DNA from 4 places in the Desulfofarcimen acetoxidans DSM 771 genome. Region 3 is predicted to be linked to each of the others. Evidence: riboswitches for the same ligand, from Rfam matches in the RefSeq annotation. Region 3 holds a riboswitch; each other region holds the start of a gene.

Region 1 (3,149 bases), 220 kb from region 3:
TGAAGCCACCGACCTGGCTTCGGCAGGCTATGTTGAGTACAATAACGGAGGTTATACCGTCCTTCACGCGCTGATCGACGCATTCAACCAGGGCAACACCAAAATACCCTTCACCTGCGCCAGAGGAAATCTCACCCCCGACATTGCTATCAATGGCAATACGGCGGAGGGCGCGGGCTGGGTATGCGAAGTTGCGGGTAAAGAGCTTTCCGGTGACAAGCTGGCCTCAACTCTCGTTAAAAACGGCGACCGTATAGTATATTATTACAATGCAAATTTTGCAGGTATGCAGAACGCCTGGTTTGAGGAAACCAATGTAACCGTTACGCAAGGCGAAGACGCGGAACTGACTCTTGTGGGCGCTGACGTGAAAAACGACGGCGGCGGCGTAGCAGGTATCAGCGGCGCGAAGATTTTAGTTAACAGCCAGAACACCGGTCTGAGTACCGGTGCCGGCGGAAGTGTAACTCTGCCCGGCTCGCTTATAGACACTCCCGGTCAATATATAGTTACCGCGGTAAAAGAAAATGAAGACGGCAATAACACGCTGGTATACAACCAGGCGATTATCCGGGTGAATAAAACAGCTTCAGGCGGCAGTGGCACCACCGTTAAATTCCGTTTGATCGGTGACTCCCTGCATGGCGGCGGGTGTGACGACCACAGCCAATATCTGAATTGGATCAAGACCAAAAACTATAGCTTCAGCGGAAGCAGCGTCACAGTTTACCAGGTATTTATGAGAGCATTGGAAGAAGCGGGTCTGGAGCAAACCGGCGCGGAAAATAACTATGTGTCCGGTATCTATGCGCCAGCCGGTTATGGCGGCTATTTGCTGCGTGAGTTTGATAACGGGCCGAATTCCGGCTGGATGTACACAGTTAACGGTGACCACCCCAATGTCGGCCTTAAATACTGCTATGTAACAAACGGAGATTCCATCGTTTGGCACTATACAGATGATTACAGATTGGAAACCAGCTTTGAAGGCAACACACCGCTCTACCCCAACCGTTGGCTGGAAGCGGAAGATGTAGATCCTCCGTCCGCGGGAGGCGAAACCGACTGTGATCTGAACAGCGACGGCAGCGTGGATGTGCTGGACATGATTCTGGTGGGCCAGCATATCGGCGAGAGCGGCGATCCTGGCTGGTGCAGCCTTGACCTTAATCAGGATGGCCATGTGGATTTATTGGATATGGTTTTGATTGGACAGAACTTTACAATATAAAGGATTCGGCCACTGTAAGCGATGAGCGTCGTTTTTCAAGCATCAGTGGGAGTTTTAAAATGTTGCGTTTTAAAACTCCCCGGCTTCTTTATTATGGGAAAAGGGAAGTAATCACAAAATAATGATGGACAAATTCATCAAACAGTGTTAATACAACTTTAACTCAATATTAATATGTAATTGATCAGATTCCCCGGTTATGTCGGGGATGAAACGGGAATTGGGTGTGAATCCCGGACGGTCCGGCCACTGTAAGTGGGGAGCGGTTCCTCCATATGCCACTGGGTTTTGTGCCTGGGAAGGCTGGGAATACGCTTTGAGCCATAAGTCAGGAGACCTGCCAGGTTAATTTGAATGCTGCCTTCCGAGAAAAGGCCAGGGCTTTATCTAGGACTATTAATACTTATTAATATATTTACACATGAAAAAACCTGGCCTCTTTGTGGTTGAAGCCGGGTTTTTTCATGTGTTTTTTTCTTTCCCTTTGTGTTAGTTAATTGTGACAGGAAAGGTGCCGGATATCATAAAAAGCAAACCTGAGAATATGGAAGCAGTATTTACCGGCAGGTATGCTCCGCGTTATAAAAGCAGTACAATTTCAATTATAGAGACTTACCTGTAGAAGCACTGACTGGGAGGGCCTTCTTTAAAGAAAATTACGGAGAATTTTTGGGGGGGGTATCCATGAGGAATTATGATGTTCTTATCGTTGATGATCGGTGCGGAATACGTCGGCTGCTATATGAAGTACTGAATGATGACGGTTATCGTGTAGCAGTTGCTGCCGGGGGGCAAGAGGCCTTAAAAATAGCATCTAATTTTAGACCCCGGGTAATTTTACTGGATATTAAAATGCCGGGCATGAGCGGGCTTGAAACGCTTAAGGAACTAAGGAATATTTATAGCGAGTTTGTTGTTGTGCTTATAACAGCATATGGCAACCAGGAAATATTTGAACAGGCTAAAAAGTTAGATGTGCATCACTATATAAACAAACCTTTTGATTTTGAAGAAATTAGACTACTAATGAGATTTTTTTTATTGGAGGGGCTGCCGCAATTACCTTAAATCTCAGGGACAGCTTCACCGACCCGGGAGCGGCTGCCTTTTTTCGACAATAAAAAAATGAAGTTTTCGGAAAAAACTTTTCTCAAAATCATAAAACTTAGAAATAAATAAACATTAAATTAGTACGTTTATACACAATAAATGATTAAATAAACAATAAATCCGGCATTATTTGCAAAGTATTGCAAAATCATATAATAAATGCTAAACTAATTAATAAGTTTATGGAAAATTGCTCCTGAAAGTCCACAGGCTTGATCCGGAGGAGATTCACTGGATATATGTTAAATAATTAAACAATTAAATAATATGGAACAAAACAAGTGCTTATAAGAGAAGCTTAATTGGGAAACCGGTGCAAGTCCGGTGCGGTCCCGCCACTGTGAAGGGCAGTAGTCTTACAAGATGTCACTGGGTTTAATAATCCGGGAAGGCGTAAGACAAGGTTGACCCCTGAGCCAGGAGACCAGCTTGTTTGATAGTCGCCGCCAGATACCCACGGAGAATGGGGAGGGGATTAACTGACTCGCGCATGGATTACCATTTTATGCTTTATAAATGTGGTTGCCTGCTTCCCTCTACAATTCGTGTAGAGGTTTTTTTATTTCAGTAGCTGAAAACAGTAGCTAACATTCAGTTTTACGGTTTGCATCCCGGGGGTGAGGGGGGTGTCTCGCACACGTTCCAAGCCCCTTTGGCTGCAGGGTGCAATTCTGCTTAGAAAAAAGGGTGGATTTCCACCGTTAGAGAGGTGATGCCTATGATCTGAAGAAACCCGGCTGTTTGGTTCCCCGAGAGGGAAAAATGCGGGCAGAAAATTTAAATTTAATTTAAGGAGGTTTTTGCTATG
Region 2 (3,149 bases), 180 kb from region 3:
TAAGCTGTGGCAGTCAAAAAGGTCTGGCAGTGGCGGCTCTTTGTACTGTTGGAGTAAGTAATCCAGGGGTTGCGGGTGTTCCTACCGCAAAGCTGCAAAGAAATATTCAACCGGGCACGATCAATACTATTTTATTAATTGAAGGCAATTTAAGCGTGCCTGCGATGGTTAATGCGGTTATAACGGCAACCGAAGCCAAGACAAGAGCTCTGTTTAAATCAAAAATAAGCTTGCTGGACGGTGAATGTATAACCGGTACAACCTCGGACGCCATAGTGGTTTCCTGTACCGGGAGAGGTGAATTGCAGCATTATGCCGGGACTGCAACTGACTTAGGATATTTAATTGGGCGTACTGTGTACAATGCGATATCGCAGGGAGTGGATGACTATATCTCGTATAATGAAGGACTTAATTTAGAAAATAAAATTGATTTCCTAAATTAATAAATTTAACCAAAACCAGCCAGAATTCCCCCACCTTTAAGTTGGTGGGATGAATGGCGGCCTTGTTTTGTGTACTAATAAGATGTTTGCCAAAGCCTCTATGATGTGGCAAAATATAATCAGACGCAATAACGAAAGGTTGATTATTATTGAGCAAACTTGATGCAAATAGCCAATCAGTATTCTTACTCACATATCATCTGATTTTGGTAGTAAAAAAGCAGCTATGGAAAGAATATTTTTGGTCGTAAAGTTTTTGTCTTCTAACTACAGGTGGTGCACCCATTGAAGTAATTAAGAAGTACATTGAAACCCAGGATGAAAAGAGGTGAATCATTTGCAAATTGTCTACCGGTTTGAAATGCGTCCGACCAAAGAGCAACAGAAAAAAATGTTTCACACACTAAAACTTTGATGGTCAAAAATCACTACCTAGCTAAAAGCATTCATGATGCTTCATGGGGTACATTCAGAAACTTTGTGGAGTACAAATGCCGCAAATACGGTAAAATATTTTTCCCTGTCCCTCCGCATGGCACTTCCCAGACTTGTCTTTGTGGCGCTAATGTGCCAAAGGATTTGAGTGTCAGAGTACACCGATGCCCTGCTTGTGGACTGGTTATGCCCAGGGATTTGGTGTCAGCCATATTAATAGAACGCCGTGGCTTAGAAATGCTAGCGGCTTAGATATGTACTTGTAGGGCGGGGGCCGCCCGAAATCATGCCTGCTGGAGGCCGTGTAAGACCTATTGCTCTTTGTAACGGTAGGCCGTGGCTGATGAATCAGGAAACGCTCGTTGATGTTCCTTTGGAAGCCCCCGCTTCTTAGTGGAACGTAAGCGGGGGTAGTTCACTAAGTAATTATAGCTTGGTGCCAGAATATTTATAAATATCAAAAAATAATGATGGACAAATTATTCAAAGAATGTTAATATAATATTAATTTAATATCTAATTAATCAGGTTCCCCGGTTATGTCGGGGGTGAAAAGGGAACCGGGTGTGAATCCCGGACGGTCCGGCCACTGTAAGTGGGGAGCGGTTCCCCAAATGCCACTGGGTCTTGTGCCTGGGAAGGCGGGGAATATGCTGTGAACCACAAGTCAGGAGACCTGCCTGTTTGATTTGGGTACCGCCTTCCGTGAAAAGGCCAGGGCTTTGTTTTAGTTTATTATGATGTTTACATCTTGAAAATACCTGCCTTCTTTGCGGATGAAGCCAGGTATTTTCATGTTTTTATCTCCTCTCCTTTCTCCATTTGTGTTAGTTAATCTTTTACCACATGGGAAAATGCCAGTTCATCCCATGTGTGTCCCCTTTTAAAATAATATAATTTATATTTATATATATCTTAGGGACAAAATTAAAAGGAGGTTTTTCGGTGAAATCAGATGTCTTAAAGAAGGGATATGTGCAAGTTTATACCGGAAATTGCAAGGGCAAAACCACAGCTTCACTTGGTCTGGCTTTTCGGGCCATGGGCCAAGGTCTAAAAACCTATATAGGTCAATTTATGAAGGGCCAGTGCTACGGCGAACTGAAATCGGCAGAAATGTGTAAACCGTATATTACCATTGAGCAATATGGTAAAGACACTTTTACTCATATTCAAAACCCTCCACTGGAGGAAGATGTGAAAATGGCTGTGGAGGGACTGGAAAAAGCCAAAAAGGCTATGTTTTCAGGCGAATATGATATAATTATATTCGATGAGATTAACATAGCTCATCACTATAATTTGATCACGACAGAAGAAATGGTGGATATTATAAAAAATAAGCCTGAAGATGTGGAGATAGTATTCACCGGCAGGCATGCTCCGCAGAAAGTTATAGAATTTGCGGATTTGGTAACGGAAATGGTGAGCGTAAAACACTATTATGATAAGGGAATAATTGCCAGAGATGGTATTGAAAAGTAGAGGCAGCAATGTTTTTCATTAGTATAATAATTCATTAAATAACCAATATTATTGAATGGATAATATCTGACCATGAAGGTCTATACCTTGTTGAGGTGAGCTTTCATGGTTTTTTATATTTTGGTAAGCGAAGATATACGAACAAATGCATCTTGCCATAGCTAATCCGGAGGCTTGTGTGATAACTCGTAAGGAATTTTTCAAAAGAGAAATGGACAAAGGAGGAGAATAGTGTTAGTATATGTATAATTTAATCGTTTATTCAGGTTCCCCGGGTTATGCCGGGGTAAGAGGGAACCGGGTGAGAATCCCGGACGGTCCGGCCACTGTAAGCGGGGAGCGGCTCCCAAAATGTCACTGGGTATTTGAATAACCCGGGAAGACGGGGAGTGGGCAGTGATGATCCACGAGTCAGGAGACCTGCTTGGATAATGATCAGGTGTCGCCTTCCGTGGAAAGGTTCGGTGCTAAGGGTTGCTTTGGATAAAGATTTTATCTCTTTGAGAAAGACCCGGCTTTTGCGGAAAAGCCGGGTCTTTTGGTGTTATTCGACCGGATTTTTTATTATTCTTTATTTAGCCGGCTGCTGTTTTGAAAAGTTGCAGCCTTTTTATTGAAGGGGGGTGATGCTATCCATTGTGTAATCAGTTATACAGGAGGTGAAAATTTACAAAAAAACGCCCGATTAGTGCAATCTGATTATTAAACCCTGCCGGTCAAGAGAATCAGATATGGTCTAAGAAAAAGGAGGTATAATAATGATCGTTAAATGGGGAAAAAATA
Region 3 (3,149 bases):
AATTAAAGATTATGAAAAAATCAGGCAGCAAGCTGCTCAGGGTGTAAGGCTGGCTACCATTTTTGCACTGCCGGCAGCAGCGGGACTGTTCGTGCTGGCCCCTCACCTGACCCTTTTTATATTTAACAATGAGCCGGCGGGCGTTCCCCTTGCTTATGTAGCTTTCAGCATCGTATTCTGGTCAATACACCTGGTAACTACCGGAGTGCTCCAAGGAATAGGCAAAATATCTATTCCGGTCAGAAATTTATTAGTTGGGATAATCTTTAAAATTGGTTTTACTTATTACCTCACCCCAAGTCCATTAGGAATCAGAGCAGCAGCAATATCCCAGGTAATAATGTTTGTTATATCATCAACTCTCAATATTGCTACTATTGCCAAGTATGTCGGCTTTAATTTTAAATTTAAAGCAACTATTGTTAAACCCGGTCTGGCCACTTTATTAATGGCAGCCTGCGTGTGGGAGTCTTATCATCTAGTAATTACATACACCCAAAGCAACGGAATGGCCACAATCACAGGTATTATTATCGGAGCAGCTATCTATGCTTTAACGGTAATACTAGGTGGTATTCTAACCGCCGAGGAACTGGGGAGAATACCTAAATTAGGCCACTTAGCGGCCAAAACGGCCAGGATTTTCAACAAAGCCTAAGAAAGAGAGCAGATACCGAATCGGAATCTGCTCTCTTTTTTCTACAAATCAAATTTGATATTTTAACCCTATCTAATTATATAACTATTAGTAAAACACTCATGTGCCAGATTAGGCTTATTCGGCAAATAATGAATAGCTTTTATAGTTCTAACAGTACCTGTTTTAGCTCTGGTCACGAGAGAGGTAGTTTCAGCCCGATCCCCGCCTAAAAAACGAACGCCTTTTAACAGTTCACCGTCAGTTACACCGGTAGCGGCAAATATAGCATCGTCACCCTTAACCAAATCATCCATATACAGTATTTTCACCGGATCGCTTAAACCCATTTTTAAACACCGGTTATATTCTTCTTCACTTTCAGGAAGTAAACGTCCCTGCATTTCTCCACCCAGAGATTTCAGCGCAGCCGCGGCAATAACCCCTTCCGGGGCACCACCGCTGCCAACACAAATATCTATACCGGTAAAATCAAAAGCAACGTTAATAGCTGCCGCCACGTCACCATCTCCAATTAATCTTACCCTGGCTCCGGCACAGCGTACCGCTTCGATTAATTTCTCATGGCGGGGGCGCTCCAAGATCATAACGGTACAGTCACTTATCCGTTTATTATTAGCTTTTGCCACTATTTCCAAGGTTCTCTCTATAGGATCATCAATATGAACCTTTCCGGCAGCCCTGGGTCCCACAGCCAGCTTCTGCATGTACATATCCGGTGCATGCAGAAGATTGCCATGATCAGCAATAGCAATTACGCTCATGGCATTCTGATGGCCTTTAGCCAGTATATTGGTACCTTCCAGAGGATCAACCGCTACATCTACCTTCGGGGAACATGCACAGCCAACTTTTTCTCCGATATAGAGCATAGGAGCCTCATCCATCTCTCCCTCTCCGATAACTACCGTACCGCACATGGCTACCGAGTCAAACATATCTCGCATAGCATTGGTAGCGGCTTCATCAGCCTCCATTTTTTTACCCCTTCCCATCCAGTGGGCTGAAGCCAGAGCGGCAGCTTCCGTCACCCTAACCAGTTCTAAAGTTAATTCACGTTCCAATTTTACCACACTCCTGATATTGTTAAGTTATACTATATCTTTGAAAGGAAGATTTATACTAACTTTATTATAACATGATATAGACTTTGGTAAGGTTTAAGTTAATAAAAAAGTTACTTATAAATAGCAAAAAAAAATCCCGGTATTTAAATATATACCGGGAAATCTAAAAAAAGACAGGATGGGTAAAATTTTTAGAAAAATTAGGTTTATAAATTATAAAACCCCAGCCGCTTGACTAGAGTAATGTATCAATAACATTGTTACCTACATTACCTTCTACACCGAAAGGCCAATTATGTATAAAATGACAGGCAGGTCTCCTGACTTATGGCTCATCATTTGTTTCCGCCTTCCCATAAGTTTTTATACCTACAGTGGCTTTTCGAAAACAAATTCACCATTTACAGTGGCGGGACCGTACAGGACTCACACCTGTTTCCCTATTATCCTTGTTAAAGGTACCTGACAGATAATCATTATTTAGTTTTTTATGTATAAATAGTTTATCACCATATAAAAAAGATGTCAATACAAAAAATTTATAATTTATTAATCACAACCACATCATTCCACTAATATCATATTTTAGGAGGTGTTTAATAATGGTTAAAGATAAATATGCACGGTTGACCGTAAGAATTGATCCGGAATTAAAAATTAAATTAGATAATTACCGAGAAAAGAGTGGAAAACAATTGACAGCCATAATCCGGGAAGCACTAACTAATTACTTAAGTGAAAAGGATGCTTAATAGGCATAATTTCCTAGAGTAAAAAGTAAAGGCCGGCACACACTTTTGTCAGTGGTGCCGACCTACTTAACAGAGCTTTGCATATCCATAACAATCACCCCCCAGTTTAGTTCCTGTCTTACCATTCCATGTCTTCTTCTTCAGTTTCAATCTCATCCAAGCTTTCCAAACCGACATCTCTCAAAATCCGTTCAATTAATTCCCTGGTCATCTAAATAACACCTCCATTCACTAATCATTAATTATTCAACTCTTACTTATATAATAGCAGATTTATGTTAAAAAGCAATTAGCTAACCTTATACGGACGTAAAATTAATGTTAATTGTATTATATAAAGTCGAAAATTTCACAAACCCTCTCATCTCAAGAAAGCCGCCTTAAGGCGACTTTCTTGCAGTCACAGGAACTCATGCTCATTGAAAATTATGCAGTACTAACCTTAACTTATCCATGGATTCATTTCAACTATAATTTCCCTAAAAAAAACCGGCAGATATGCGGTTCCTTCATATCATGCCGGTTTAGAATTTTTATTGGCCTTGTAACGGTTGTCTTTGTCCAATATTTTTTTGCGCAGTCTCAGGCTCAAAGGCGTAATTTCCAGCAACTCATTATCATCTAAATACTCAAGCGCTTCCTCTAAACTAAAGTGCCTGGGTTCTTCCAATC
Region 4 (3,149 bases), 230 kb from region 3:
GGCTTCAACGGCGGCAGCAATGACATGGCCACCTACCAGACACTGGGGGCCCTGGTGGAATTGCATACGGGCAGGAGCTGTTTTGTTAACGCCCGGGACACCTATCTGAGCAAGTATCCCGATTATGCCGCCCAGATCACCGCTCCCTTTATTTCCGACGGAAGTGGGGCGCGCTTGTCCGCCGGGAAAGGGAAGGTCACCTTTACCTCCAATGAAGGAGGACAAGCCTATTACGACGTGGTGGACCGCGGGGCCGCCGCTCCCGTCATTGACACCTCCGGAGCGGGAACAGATTGTGCGGCCGGGGTCAATACCATAGTGATCGGGGATTTGGCGGATAGCAGCGCCAAAGATGTCTACCTGCTGGTAAAAGACGGAGACGGCCACAGCAGCAAAACCTTGCAGATCAGCATGGAGGATTCCTCCGCGGACACCGGGGATGGGGATGTAAACCTGGACGGCAAGGTGAATGTGATGGATATGATTCTGGTGGGCCAGCATTTCAATGAAAGCGGAGCGGCCGGCTGGATCGGCGCGGATACGAATAAAGACGGGGAGATCGATGTATCGGATTTGATCTTCATCGGACAGCACTGGAAAGATTAAGTTTTTGCACGGTCTATCAACCTAATGGGGTCATGGGGATTATCTCCATGGCCCCATTTTCGCTTTACTGTACGATAAGGAAAACGGCCTAATTATTTTATTACCGGCTGAAGGCCGAGCCGGGAAACCTGCTGTAAGAACTGTAGGCCCGAGGCACGGCTGTTGTGGTTGTAACCCACGATGTGGATTTGCCGCCGAGTACGCCCGGGATATTGTGCTGGTGGCCGGGGCACGGTTATTGGCAGGGACGACAAATACGAAATGCTGTCGGGCCCTACCTTTTATTCGCCCAAACCGGCAAGCTGTTCAACAATCTTGTCGACGGAGTGGTAACCCTGGAACAGGGCTGCACAGTTTTGCGGCATCTGGTGCTGGGTAAATAAAAAAGACTGATTGGGGATGTTTTCGATTTTTTTCAGCAAGTTATAACAAAAAATGAATTTTGTCAGAAAAATTTTTCTCCAAAGGCTATAAAACTTAGCAATAAATAAACATTAAATTGGCATATTTACACACAATAAATAATTAAATAAACAATAAATCCGGCATAATTTGCAAAGTATTGTCAAACTATAGGATAAATGCTAAGCTAATTAATAATTTCATACTTATTTTTGCTCAGGTGCTTTGGATTTTATCAAAGCTGAAAAGGGAACCGGGTGCAAATCCCGGACGGTCCGGCCACTGTGAATGGTTAGCTGTCCCCCATTATGTCACTGTTCTACTCTGTCACTTAAAAGAGTGCCGGAAGGGATGGGAAGGCGGGGGGATGGCAATGAGCCATGAGTCAGGAGACCTGCCCGGGCAGAACAGTACAATAGGCCTTCCGCGAAAAAGGCAAAGTGCTGGAGGAGTGAGTTGCAATATCTGTGTATCAGGTTTTCTCTAAAAAGCCGATACAGACAGCTTATAAGCAAATGACAAAACAGCCCCAGTTTCTGCGGAAGCCGGGGCTGTTTTGTTTTATGCAGATAGTTTTGCCTATTTGGGGAAAGGGGGGTGGTTAACAAGTCAGTCAATATGTATTTTGTCACTGTAAACTGTTGATTGGAAAGTTAAGAAAAAAAGAAGGGAGTAATTCATGAATAGGGCTGGAAAAAATCAACGTTAAACATTGCTTGCTCCAACATATGAGAGCAGGGGGATGGCTTTGCGGCATCTCCAGCGTCAATTGAAAAACGGGGGAGATAGAAATGAGCAGACTGTTAACCGGACAGAGCGGGAGAAATGTCAAAAAAGGCATATCTTTGCTTCTCGCGCTGGTGATGCTGTTGTCTCTGCTGCCTGTGCAGGTAATTGCTTCAGAAGGGGAGCCGGAACTGACGGCTACGGGCATTAACCTGTCTGAAGGAGTGATTGCGGGACAACCGGCCAGCGTGACCGCTGGGGTCTACAACACCGGGAATGCAAATGAGGATGAGTTTTCGGGGGTCCTTCATATTGCTGAGCAAGAGACGCCGTATGAAGAGCAGACCGACAGCACAGATGCTATAAGTGAAACAGGTGAAAACAATAACGAACAGAATATAGCTGCCAATGTCCTGAAGGAGAGCGGCACAGAGGCACTGGAGCTGGTATCGTTGAGCCCGGCAAACGGTGCGACGGGAGTGGCGGTCGACGCGCCGCTGACCCTGACCTTCAACCGGCCGGTGGAGGCGAATCCTGATTATTCATCAGGCTATTTAGGCATCAAGGTGGCTATAATTCAGGAATCGGATGGGGACTGGTACGGGGGAGAAGCTAACGTGCTCAAGTTCAGTACCGAGAATCCTGAACAGGTAACCGTCGATATAGCTGACAGTGCTCCGTATGGCGGCGAACTGAAGCCGGGAGAAAGCTACACCGTATACATTGACAATGATTGCATAAGGGCTAAGGATACGGGAGAAACATTTAAAGGTATCATGGGAGGAGCTATGGACCCTGATACCGATATTTGCTGGAGTTTCCGGACGGGAGAAGCACTGAGCGCACGGATCAATGGCGGCGAAGCTGTGGGAGGAAATTCTTTACAGGCCATTGTCGAGGCGGCAGAAATCAGCCCGGCTGAAGTAACTTCCGTTGAAGTTACGAGGGGGGCTGTGTCTGCGGATGATTTGGCCTATATTGAAAGCAGCCTGATCAATCTGGAAACCCTGACCGCGTCTTATACTGTGAATATTAACGACGGGGTATTGCCGGCCGAGGCTTTTATCATGCACGCCGCATTACGAACCGTGAACCTTCCCTCTGTTGTTTCAATTGGAGAAAATGCATTTGGCTATTGTGGCAATTTAAAAACTGTCAGATTAAACAACCTGCGCAGCATGGGAGATTATGCATTTACATGCTGTAGTTCACTGGATACACTGGTGGTTCCGAATCTGCAGGATGTGAGCGATTCAGCCTTTTCGTTATGCTTGTCCCTGGAATATGTTTACATGCCCAAGGCGGTATCCATGTCCGGAATGACCGGTTTCGTCTTATCCGGCTCCCTTGCCGGCGCGTGGTTCCCCAAGCTGGGCAATATTGCGCCGTATGCGTTTGAAGGAGACACTTCTTTT

What was found. Region 3 has a riboswitch for cobalamin ahead of glpX (class II fructose-bisphosphatase). Riboswitches for the same ligand answer to the same signal wherever they lie in the genome.
Region 1: another riboswitch for cobalamin. It lies ahead of DTOX_RS09720 (response regulator); the one in region 3 lies ahead of glpX (class II fructose-bisphosphatase).
Region 2: another riboswitch for cobalamin. It lies ahead of DTOX_RS09615 (cob(I)yrinic acid a,c-diamide adenosyltransferase); the one in region 3 lies ahead of glpX (class II fructose-bisphosphatase).
Region 4: another riboswitch for cobalamin. It lies ahead of DTOX_RS09755 (leucine-rich repeat protein); the one in region 3 lies ahead of glpX (class II fructose-bisphosphatase).

Annotation. Positions count from the first base shown of each region.
Region 1 is NC_013216.1:2,111,557-2,114,705, forward strand. It holds gene DTOX_RS09715 (cadherin-like beta sandwich domain-containing protein) at 1-1,231, shown strand, start outside; cobalamin riboswitch at 1,401-1,590, shown strand; gene DTOX_RS09720 (response regulator) at 1,916-2,299, shown strand; cobalamin riboswitch at 2,604-2,788, shown strand; gene DTOX_RS09725 (hypothetical protein) at 3,147-3,149, shown strand, end outside.
Region 2 is NC_013216.1:2,078,736-2,081,884, forward strand. It holds gene DTOX_RS09610 (adenosylcobinamide amidohydrolase) at 1-446, shown strand, start outside; partial or broken gene DTOX_RS22150 (transposase) at 659-778, shown strand; gene DTOX_RS22155 (RNA-guided endonuclease InsQ/TnpB family protein) at 861-1,133, shown strand; cobalamin riboswitch at 1,391-1,579, shown strand; gene DTOX_RS09615 (cob(I)yrinic acid a,c-diamide adenosyltransferase) at 1,827-2,366, shown strand; cobalamin riboswitch at 2,614-2,808, shown strand; gene DTOX_RS09625 (dockerin type I domain-containing protein) at 3,125-3,149, shown strand, end outside.
Region 3 is NC_013216.1:1,895,211-1,898,359, reverse strand. It holds gene DTOX_RS08780 (putative polysaccharide biosynthesis protein) at 1-658, shown strand, start outside; gene glpX (class II fructose-bisphosphatase) at 727-1,722, opposite strand; cobalamin riboswitch at 2,019-2,206, opposite strand; gene DTOX_RS22105 (ribbon-helix-helix protein, CopG family) at 2,328-2,477, shown strand; gene typA (translational GTPase TypA) at 2,992-3,149, opposite strand, start outside.
Region 4 is NC_013216.1:2,121,804-2,124,952, forward strand. It holds gene DTOX_RS09745 (dockerin type I domain-containing protein) at 1-606, shown strand, start outside; gene DTOX_RS09750 (hypothetical protein) at 771-989, shown strand; cobalamin riboswitch at 1,210-1,424, shown strand; gene DTOX_RS09755 (leucine-rich repeat protein) at 1,800-3,149, shown strand, end outside.